DNA from 3 places in the Dyadobacter sp. 22481 genome. Region 2 is predicted to be linked to each of the others. Evidence: riboswitches for the same ligand, from Rfam matches in the RefSeq annotation. Region 2 holds a riboswitch; each other region holds the start of a gene.
The links. A riboswitch is a leader RNA that binds a small molecule or an ion and turns the genes downstream of it on or off. The one in region 2 is predicted to bind cobalamin.
Positions count from the first base shown of each region.

Region 1 (3,272 bases), on a different contig from region 2:
AGTTTTCCGGTCCAGGACGCTGATTGAATAACCTGCCAACAGCTTATGCTCAATGGAGCCGGTATTGAAATCCAAGGTCAGTTCCAACTGGTTTTGCCACGGTTTGGTAAGGTGGTTAAAGTAAAACGGATACGACCGCTGCAAGGAATCCCTACCCGAGTTAAAGCTCAGCTCTTCCGTGGAGAAATAGTTGATATTGTCGTCATAATACGAGAGCTGGTTCGAGAGACGGAGCTTACTTGTCAGTTGCCGCGTGTATTTCAACTGAAAATCATAGCGGGTGTGTTTCAGAAAATCCTGGGGATCGTTGTAGCGGGTGTTCACATTCATGCCCGGCGCCAATTTGCTGCCTTCCAGCATCGGAATGCCCGCGTCGGTGTCGTACATGTCCTTATTGGCGCCAATGGTCAGGTAGAGCTGATCTTTATCTGTCGGAGTGTATTCCAATGCGAGGTAGCCATTGTTGGTATTCGAGCCTGAACGGCGGTATCCATCGGTGTCCGACATCCCGAAATCTACACGGTAGCGCAATTCGTCGCTGATCGCTCCGCCCGCACCCGCGCGGATGCGCCGGGTATTGAATGTACCATAGCTGGCCGAAAAGTCCGCTTTGAAACCCGCAGTCGGTCTTTTTCTCACAATATTAATAATCCCGCCCAAAGCCGAATGGCCGAACAATACCGAAGCTGGCCCTTTCAATACTTCGATCGACTCCACGTTGGCCAAATTGGTGTTTGGCGCGCTGGTAGAAATGTTGTGACGTTCGTCGCGCACGCCATCCACTAAAAGCACGAAATTAGAAAAACCCCGGATCGTGAAATGCTGGAAACCGCCGTAGGTGTTGTTGGCCCGCACGCCGGTCGTATTTTTCATGGCCTCGCCCAAATCGTCGATGCCGCGCTGCCCGATGGTTTTCGCCGATACTGTGGAAGTCGTGATCGGCATATCGCGAAGGGGAACATCGATTTTGTTGATGCCTGAATACGCCTGGCGCCTGGCAGTACTAATGACTACTTCGGAGAGCTCGTTGGTACTGGTATTGAGTTTATAATTCAATTCCAATGCTTGCCCTTCCTTGACCACGATGTTTTCTTTCTTCGCCTCATGGCCTACGCCGCTGATGAGAAGCGTGTAGCTTCCTGCCTGCACGTTTTTAATGTCAAAACGGCCGTCGGCGTTGGTTACGGCTGCATAGGGAGTGCCTTCCAGACGGACGCTAATCCCGGCGACGGCATCGCTTTTTTCGCTTTGGATGGAGCCTCTGACACGTCCGGGAGCCGCGGCGGGAGCCAGGAGGGAAGCTAGCAACAATGCGCAGGCCAGCAGGAATGAAAATGTTGTTTTCTTAGCTCCGCCGTTAGTCCGCGAACAGCAGGGGGTAGTTTTTTGCATACTTTTAACTAAATGGTTAGATGAGTTAAAAGCTCTTTGCAGCATTTTGAAGCCGCTTTCACAAACAAGCATGAGGAGGAGGCGCCAAACAGGCGCCGGTTTTGCGTGTTTACAAAACCATGGGAGTAATGATCCAGACCGACCTGCTTTATTGCGCGAAAGCGTCGTCCACTGGAAAAGGCAGGTCTCCTGGCTTGTAACATTTATATCATCCTTCCCATCCGAGGCGGACAGTGGATCTGTTCGATATAAATTTTGGGTAGTTACTTACAGTTGCGCGACAGCTCGTGATTTACACACGATTCCCTATTAATTCACTGAAAAGCAAAACCTTTCCTGTTGGAAAAATAAAGTAAAGAACTTCTTTGGACCGCAAATATACGGAACGTATTGAACAATGTTACTTTCCCGGTGAAAGCCCGCGTGGCGGCAAACTTCCCCCAGTTGACTGTAAAACAAACCTGTCTCAGGGTCGTCCGTTTTCATGGTAGGCCTCGGCTCAGGTACAGCTTCCTGAGTGCATTTCTATTTTTGTATTGCAGTGATTAAATTCGTGTAATTCTTAATTTTGTGTTATGGAAAATACAAAGCGGCGCCGGGTTTCCGAATTCAATAGTAAACTGAAATTAAAGGGGTTTAATGTCTTTCAGATCGAGGAGGACGGCCAGGCGACCCGCGTGTACAGCCGGAAGGACTTTTACAAGATCTGCCTGACGACCGGCAAAAGTAAAATTCATTATTCCGACAGGAGCTTCGAAACCGACGGAACCGTGCTATTTTTCGGGAACCCGCATATTCCTTATTCCTGGGAGACGCTTTCAACCAGTTATGTGGGTTACACCTGCCTGTTTTCCGAGGAGTTTCTGATAGCCTCCGAACGCAATGACAGCCTTCAACAATCACCCTTTTTCAAGATTGGAGGCACGCCCATCCTGACTATCTCGGTACAGCAACGGGATTTCCTTAATTCGCTTTTCCAACGCATGATAGAGGAACAAAAAACCGACTACTCATATAAGGACGACCTGATGCGGAACTACATCAACCTGATCATCCATGAGGCGTTGAAACTGCAACCGTCCGAAAATTACAACCAGCGAAAAAATGCCTCCGGCCGTATTGCGTCGGTGTTTCTTGAACTGCTGGAAAGGCAGTTTCCGATCGAAAGCGCGGACCGGCCACTTCAACTGAAGACGGCGCAGGACTATGCTGCCAACCTCAATTTGCACGTCAACTACCTCAACCGGGCGGTAAAACAGGTTACCGGCAAGCCCACCACCGCTCATATTACCGAGCGGATCGTGACGGAAGCCAAAGCGCTTTTACAGCACACCGACTGGAACATTTCCGAGATTGCCTACGCGCTGGGCTTTGAATATCCTACCTATTTCAACAATTTCTTCAAGCGAATGACGGGCACAAACCCGCGCGCGCTCCGAATCGAAGCGGTTTGAAATTCTTAATGATCAGTTTGATTGTTGTTACCTGACGGGCTGTCTGACGGGTATCTTTGTAGTAGGTTGTCGGCGTAGAAAGTCTACTATAAACAATACAAAATGGAAAGCAACAGTCAAGATATTTTTGACCGGATGCGGGCCGGAGAAGTGATCCGGAAAGACGATCCGGGCTATGACGACTTTGGACGGGCCGTCGCGCGAACCATCCGCTTATGCACGCAAATGAATGCCAATGTCACAGACACAGATCAGTTGCGTGAGTGCCTCAGCGAAATCATCGGCACCCCGGTCGACGAATCGACTACGGTATTTCCTCCGTTTTACACCAACTTCGGCAGGTTTACGACGTTGGGTAAAAATGTGTTCATCAATCATGCCTGCTCGTTTCTCGACATTGGTGGCATCATCATTGAGGACGATGTG
Region 1 covers NZ_JBQENV010000001.1:1,933,630-1,936,901, reverse strand. The annotation lists gene ACTJJJ_RS07465 (TonB-dependent siderophore receptor) at 1-1,392, opposite strand, end outside; cobalamin riboswitch at 1,555-1,742, opposite strand; gene ACTJJJ_RS07460 (helix-turn-helix domain-containing protein) at 1,968-2,846, shown strand; gene ACTJJJ_RS07455 (DapH/DapD/GlmU-related protein) at 2,949-3,272, shown strand, end outside.
Region 1: linked by a shared signal. The riboswitch ahead of ACTJJJ_RS07465 (TonB-dependent siderophore receptor) and the one ahead of ACTJJJ_RS10470 (TonB-dependent receptor plug domain-containing protein) in region 2 are both predicted to bind cobalamin.

Region 2 (3,272 bases):
CGACCTGTACTTGAAAAACACATTGATATTTGCCGTATGCTCAGGTACAAAAGCAAGTTGTTTCCCGACAATGTCCTGTGAGTAATTATCGTAGGCTTTTTCCTGGCTGCTTTTATTGAATGCGTAGCCTGCGTCCAGCCCTGGCCGTATCGTGCCGGTCTGCTGCTGGTAACTCAGGTGTAGCTCAATGCCGCGGGCCAGCACTTGTTGCAGGTTCTCGACGCGGAAGCCCATCGACGGGTTCCAGTAGGTCCAGTCTTTGATGCGGTTATGGTAAAAACTTGCGGAAGTGCGCAATGAGCCGCCGAATACTTCCTTGAAGATTTGTTCGAGGCCTATCTCCTTATTCCAGCCTGTTTCCGGGCGGATGCCAGGATTTCCCAGATCTTTCCAATAGCGTTCATTCAGCGTAGGCACGCGGTAGCTGCGGCCAGCCGAGCCTTTGATTTTGAGATTATAATGTATTTTTTGAATTAAACCATATTCCAGCCCTACCGAAGGCGTGAATGGCGGATTATAGCCTGTCACAAACCCTTGCCTGAGATTCACGGACGCGGTAATCCTCGAACCCGGCTGCCAGCGCGTCAGTAGAAAAAAGTCTGTGCGGTTCTCGCTCACGGGCGATTGCGCATAGCCGGGTACACGCGAACGATAATGCGTCCATTCCCCGCCGGTTTTGATGGAAACAGCATTTATGTTGTCTCCCAGACTTAGTGTAAAGTCTTTTTCGACTCTTGACGCGAACTTGTTAGTTACCGAATGGTCGGGGTGGGCGAGGTCGCCTTTGGCATAATCGATGACGTCGCGTACCCATGCTGTGCGCACCGCAAGCGTCCGCACCTGATAGCGAACCATCGTGCGGTAGGCGGTTGTCCGGGTCATTTCACGGCCTTGCTCGTCGTCGGGTGTCAAAGTCAGGTTATTGTCGGTGAGCCAGATATGTGCTGATAACTCCCGGTCATTTTTTGCACGAAAGAACAGGTCTTGCACCATTCCTTTCTGCCAGGTTTCCGTGGGCAAAAGCAGGTAGCTTCTTCGGTAACGCCTTGGATAATCGTTGTTCATCAGTCCGTTGTAGAAGGCTGTTTTTCCGGAAACCGACCATTGATCGTTCAAACTTCCAGAATAGCGTGCATTTGCCTGAAACTGATGGTTATTGAAACTGTCGTGCTGCGATCCTGCCGAAGTCTTGAACGCATCATTATTGACGTTGCTCCCTAGCAGAATGCTTCCACCTACGGCGTCGGAACCTACAATGCTGGCCGCTGAGCCATATTGAACCGAAAGCTGGTCGAAGCCGGCAACGGGAATCGTGGAAAAATCGGTCTGTCCGAGGGTGGGGGCGTTAATATTGAGCCCGTTCCATAAAACAGCCGTGTGGTTGGCAGAAGTGCCTCTGAATGAGGCGGTACTAAGTTGCCCTGGGCCGTAATTCCTGAACGCAATAGGTGTAAATGCGGAAAGCACATCGCTGATATTCTGAAACCGTAGCTGGGCGAGGGAAGTTGAGTCTATGGTCTGTATTTTGAGGCCGCTCATGAATTTTTGAGGAACAAAACCCCTGACTACCACCGGGTCGAGGTCGATGGAGTCTTTTTGCGCATAACAAGGTAGTGCCAGTGCAAAACTTGCCCACAATATCCAGTAACTCACAAATCTCCGGTCGGTAAACACGCTAAATCGCAATGAATGGCGGCGATCTACTGTTTTTCCTCCGAAAACGGGCCGATCAAATGCTTTGGCAGGTCTCCTGGCTCGTCTTTCGCATCCGGTGCCTTCCCGTCGTAAAAACAGTGGCATGAAGAATCGGAGGCAAATTGGCAGACTTACAGTTGCGGGGACAGCTTCCGGTTCTCGCGGAATTCCCTATTAAGCCTAATTGCTGACTAGAAGCAGCTTATGGCACCAAGCGGGTGTAAAGTTAGGTATTTTCGCCGACTTTCCGTTGTGTGTGATAACCGCTATCTTTGCGCAAATTCTGATTGCTTTTGGCTTCTTCTACTGAAAAATTTTCGACCGCGTCTTCCCTGAAAGGCATTTACCTCATGCTGGGGGCCGCTTTTTTCTTCTCGCTCACATCTGCGATCTCGAAATGGCTCGGGAGGGAATTCCACATAGTTCAACTGGTTTTTTTTAGGAATATCGTCGGCGTGGTCTTTATTATCAGCAGCATTTGGAAGCGTCCGCTGAGGCAGGAGGGAGGAAAGCTGGGATTGCTGATTTTCAGGGGAGTAGTGGGGACACTTTCTCTCTACATGCTCTTTTATGCAATTCAAACGCTCGGGCTTGGCCGTGCATCCACATATCAGTACACTTACCCGATTTTTCTCGCGCTCTTTTCCTGGCTACTCATAGGCGAAACGCTGAATGGAAAGGAATGGATGGCCATATTTGTTGGTTTTACCGGTATTTTGTTCGTCTTCCGGCCCGACCTTTCATCGTCGCTGCGAGACAATGCGTTGGGTCTGGGCAATGCTTTGCTTACGGCCGTTTCCTACCTTTCAATCCGGCAGTTAGGCGTGGTGTACGACACACGTGCGATCATTCTCTCTTTCATGCTCAGCGGTATTGTAATGCCTATTTTGTCGATGCTGGTTGGCACCTATTATCCAATGGAGCATTTGGATTTTCTAATAGGTACATTTAAATGGCCGGAGACTGCCTGGCAATGGCTGGGTTTTCTGACCCTGGGGCTTACGGCACTTTTAGGACAAAAAATGCTCACGCAGTCGTTTACCTTCGATAAAGCCGGGCGCGTCGCTGCTGTGGGGTATTCCAATATCCTTTTCTCGGTACTGATCGGCTTTTTGATGGGCGAAGCTATTCCTTCCCTTTCCATGCTGACAGGCATGCTACTGATCATTGCTGGTGGCATTCTGGTGTCTTTGGGCAAAGCAAAAAATGCTTAAAGCCGCTCGTTGAATGCCAGCCGGTTCATAAATGGATCGACAACGGTGACTGATGTATTGCATTCCAAGGCTCCTGTTCCAGGCCGGGACGGTTGTATTTGTAGTGTTTTTCGTTCAGCTCTTGATGAAAGTCCCGCACGCCGGTACATTCGATGAAAATCTTGGCGCCGGGTGTACTGTCGCCGTGATGCTCGGAGAGGTGAAGTGTGACGCCGTCCCGGGAAATTTGCATGTAGAGCGGAGCATCATCGGAATACCGATGTTCCCAGTCGATTTGGAAGCCAAGCCAGCCGATGTAAAACTCACGTGCTTTGGTTTCGTCAAAAATGCGTAAAATTGGGATGACTTTACTGGCTTCCATAT
Region 2 covers NZ_JBQENV010000002.1:82,175-85,446, forward strand. The annotation lists gene ACTJJJ_RS10470 (TonB-dependent receptor plug domain-containing protein) at 1-1,653, opposite strand, end outside; cobalamin riboswitch at 1,724-1,924, opposite strand; gene ACTJJJ_RS10475 (DMT family transporter) at 1,989-2,909, shown strand; gene ACTJJJ_RS10480 (glyoxalase superfamily protein) at 2,935-3,270, opposite strand.

Region 3 (3,272 bases), 1.6 Mb from region 2:
ACATATACCGGATTGGCACTTTTTTGCAATGCCAGATCCATCGCAAACCTGCTTTTTCCGCTGCGGACACCGCCCGTAACGTAAATGATCATGACGGCTCCGCACTTTTAAAGCGTTTATACAAAAAGAGCTGCCATTTTTCCTCCGCAACGCCTGCCTTGTCCATTTCGGCTCGTGCGAGGGTAAAAAACAGGTCCGACAGCCGGTTGACATAAGCCGGGATAGCCTCATTTACCTCGTCGGTTTTGATCAGCGACACCAACCTCCGCTCGCCCCTGCGCATTTGCGTCCGCGCAACATGGCATAGCGCCGACACCTCGTTCCCGCCCGGTAGCAAAAAGTAATCGGACGGCGAGGTCATAGCAGCTTCAAGCGCATCGATCCACTCCTCACAAAAAGCCGCTCCATCGACCGGCATCGGGTTTTTGTTCTCTTTTTTTGCGTCCGAAGGGCGAGCCAGGTGGGACATCATGTCCATCAGATCCTTTTGTATTTTGTGCAGATTAGCCTGCCATTCATGCCCCGTGCCCAACTTTACGCGCAGCAATCCGATCGTCGAATTGGCTTCATCAAGCGTGCCGATGCATTCAATGCGGACGTCGTCCTTGCTTACCCGGCTTCCGCCAAACAACCCGGTGGTACCCTTATCGCCCTTTTTGGTGTATATTTTCATTTAATTGATTGATTTATAGTATATCAACTCGTGCTGTGGCAACAGCTCCGGGTGAAGAATGCGGATCAGGTCGGCCAGCACCAGATGCGGGTTCACCGCACCGGATTCCCAGTAATCGTTCGCACCCTGCGCATTCATGCGGTTGTTGTAGCTGTAAATACGGTTGGTTTTGAATGATTTGAAGTCGGCATAACGGATGTCGCGCGCCAGAACATCTTTCCTGGTTTGTACATTTCCAATGCTCACATTCAGCCAAAAGTCGGCCTGCAGCGCAACCGGATAAACCGTTTCAAAGCTTAGTGGCAAACTTCCCGTCGCTTTTGTGTTCGCCCAATGGTACGAGGCTCCCGCGTCCCGGAAAAAGCAGCTCACGTAGCTATCGCCATTCGGAACATTCCAGGCGTCTTTCGAATTCATCCCCGTAATCAGGCTGGGGCGTAAGGCAACTTTGGCTGTCAGTTTCACCAACTGTTTATATTCCTCCTCCACACGCGCGAACTTTTTGTTCACTTCTCCTTCCTTATTGATCAATGCAGCGAGCAGTTTCACCCATTCCGCCCGTCCCAGCGGTGTGGTTTCCACCCACTCCGAATTGACCATCACCGGAATCCCCGCCTGATGTAACGACTCATACCGGCTCACCTTCGAAACCGGACTGCCCGTAGCCATAATCAGATCGGGATGCATGCTCACCAACAATTCTTCATTAAGCCCCTGATCTTTGCCTACTTCCACAATCCGGCCGGATTTGATCCGGTCCAGCACTTTGGCGGAAGAAACATATTTGAGATTTCCCATACCTGTGAGAATATCCTCGCAGCCCAGGAACCCGATCAAGCCGATGTGCAGCGACGACATCGCGACCATGCTCCTAACGGGGATCTCGATCACCTGGCTGTCGTTGTACCCGATCGGGCGTGGCGTACCGCGTTGTACCAGCACATACGTGAGCGTATCCGTCGCTTTCTCGAACGGGCTCATGATCCTGACGACCTTATAGTACTTGTGATAGCTGATTTTGAAGCCCTTGGCATAAACCACTTTGGCCTTTTCGGGGAAGAGGTCACGACCAGCGTAATGAGAATCGCCTTTTTCGTAAAGCGATGAAGAAGTGCTGCAACCGGCCAGCAAGCCGCACAGCAGTATGGCTGCAAGTATTTTTCTAATAGTCATGAGTCACCGGCCTTTCTTCCGAAAGCCATATTAACAGCGTTTGCAGGCAGGTCTTCTGACTCGTTCAACCCTTGTGCCTTCCCGGGGTAACCCCAGTGACATCATACAAGAGCCTCGTTGTGAACTCACAGCAGCGGAGACTGTTCCGGACTTTCACCGGATTCCCTTTTAATCACGCGAAATGCGTGTACCTGGATGGCCGCAAAACTAGCGATATTTTATTGCTTATCATTGTAAAGATTCATTTGCACACTCCCAACATGAAACGAGACGACATCCTACGGAAATCGATCCTGGAAGATATTTCCGAAGATTGGTCGGCACTTCGCCAGCGTTGGTTCAGAAAATCACGGAAGACAGAGACTTGAACTAATCAACAGAAGAATCATCAATACCATCAACACGCAAGTCCGGTGATTAACATTTGCCGCGCTTGTAATTTCGCCCGGCTTGATGACCCGGTCGTTCTCGCCGATAAAAGGCTTCTCAACCAACTTTCCCTGATACACATTCGGCCCTCCGAAGCGGCAATCCAAAATTCCCGCCAGGGCTGCCTCGGGGTAACCGGCATTCGGGCTTTTGTGCTTCCCACCAAATTTGAAGATAAATAGTAACCCTCGTTTGCTCCCGGTCACCAAAACCATCAGCAACGCTGTCAAACGCGCCGGGATAAAGTTGGCCACGTCGTCCAGCCGCGCGGCAAATTTCCCAAACCATTCATAGCGTTCATTCCTGTACCCCAGCATCGAATCCATCGTGTTGACCATTTTATAAGCCATCATGCCCGGTACCCCTGCTATCGCATAGTAGAAAAGGGGCGCTACGACTCCGTCGCTCAGGTTTTCGGACATTGTTTCCAACACCGCGATGCGTATCTGCTGCGCATTCAGCTTTGAAGTATCCCTGCCAACAATTCTCGAAAGCTGTTGCCTACCTGCGTCCAGCCCTTCATTTTCCAACACACTGAACACCTTTTTACCTTCCGCAATGAGGGAATGGTTGGCCAGGCCGTAATAAACCCAAATAGTATTGACCAACACCAGCAAAACAGGAAGCTGCATCAGTATTACATTGGTCCAATAAAAAAATGCAAACACTGAAACCACCAGGAGTACGCTTAGTACCGTCCCCTTCAAAAACCGGAACCGGCCATGGTTCAAGAGTTTTTCACCCTTCGCAATGGCATTACCGAACACCCGGACCGGATGTGGCCAGCTGTCGGGATCGCCCAGCCATAAATCCAGCAAATACCCCGCAGCCAGCGGAAGGATTAATAATAGAGCGTCTGCCATTCTTTCAATGCATCGAGCATTTTCTGATTATCATTCGGCCGTTGCGTGGCAAGGCGCAAATGTTGCCGTGACAGGCCACGGAAGTTGCCGGCGTCGCGGATAAGCAGGCCGTGTTTGTCGACCAGGAATTCTTT
Region 3 covers NZ_JBQENV010000002.1:1,714,504-1,717,775, reverse strand. The annotation lists gene ACTJJJ_RS17205 (bifunctional adenosylcobinamide kinase/adenosylcobinamide-phosphate guanylyltransferase) at 1-92, opposite strand, end outside; gene ACTJJJ_RS17200 (cob(I)yrinic acid a,c-diamide adenosyltransferase) at 89-673, opposite strand; gene ACTJJJ_RS17195 (ABC transporter substrate-binding protein) at 674-1,846, opposite strand; cobalamin riboswitch at 1,875-2,056, opposite strand; gene cbiB (adenosylcobinamide-phosphate synthase CbiB) at 2,194-3,138, opposite strand; gene ACTJJJ_RS17185 (pyridoxal phosphate-dependent aminotransferase) at 3,117-3,272, opposite strand, start outside.
Region 3: linked by a shared signal. The riboswitch ahead of ACTJJJ_RS17195 (ABC transporter substrate-binding protein) and the one ahead of ACTJJJ_RS10470 (TonB-dependent receptor plug domain-containing protein) in region 2 are both predicted to bind cobalamin.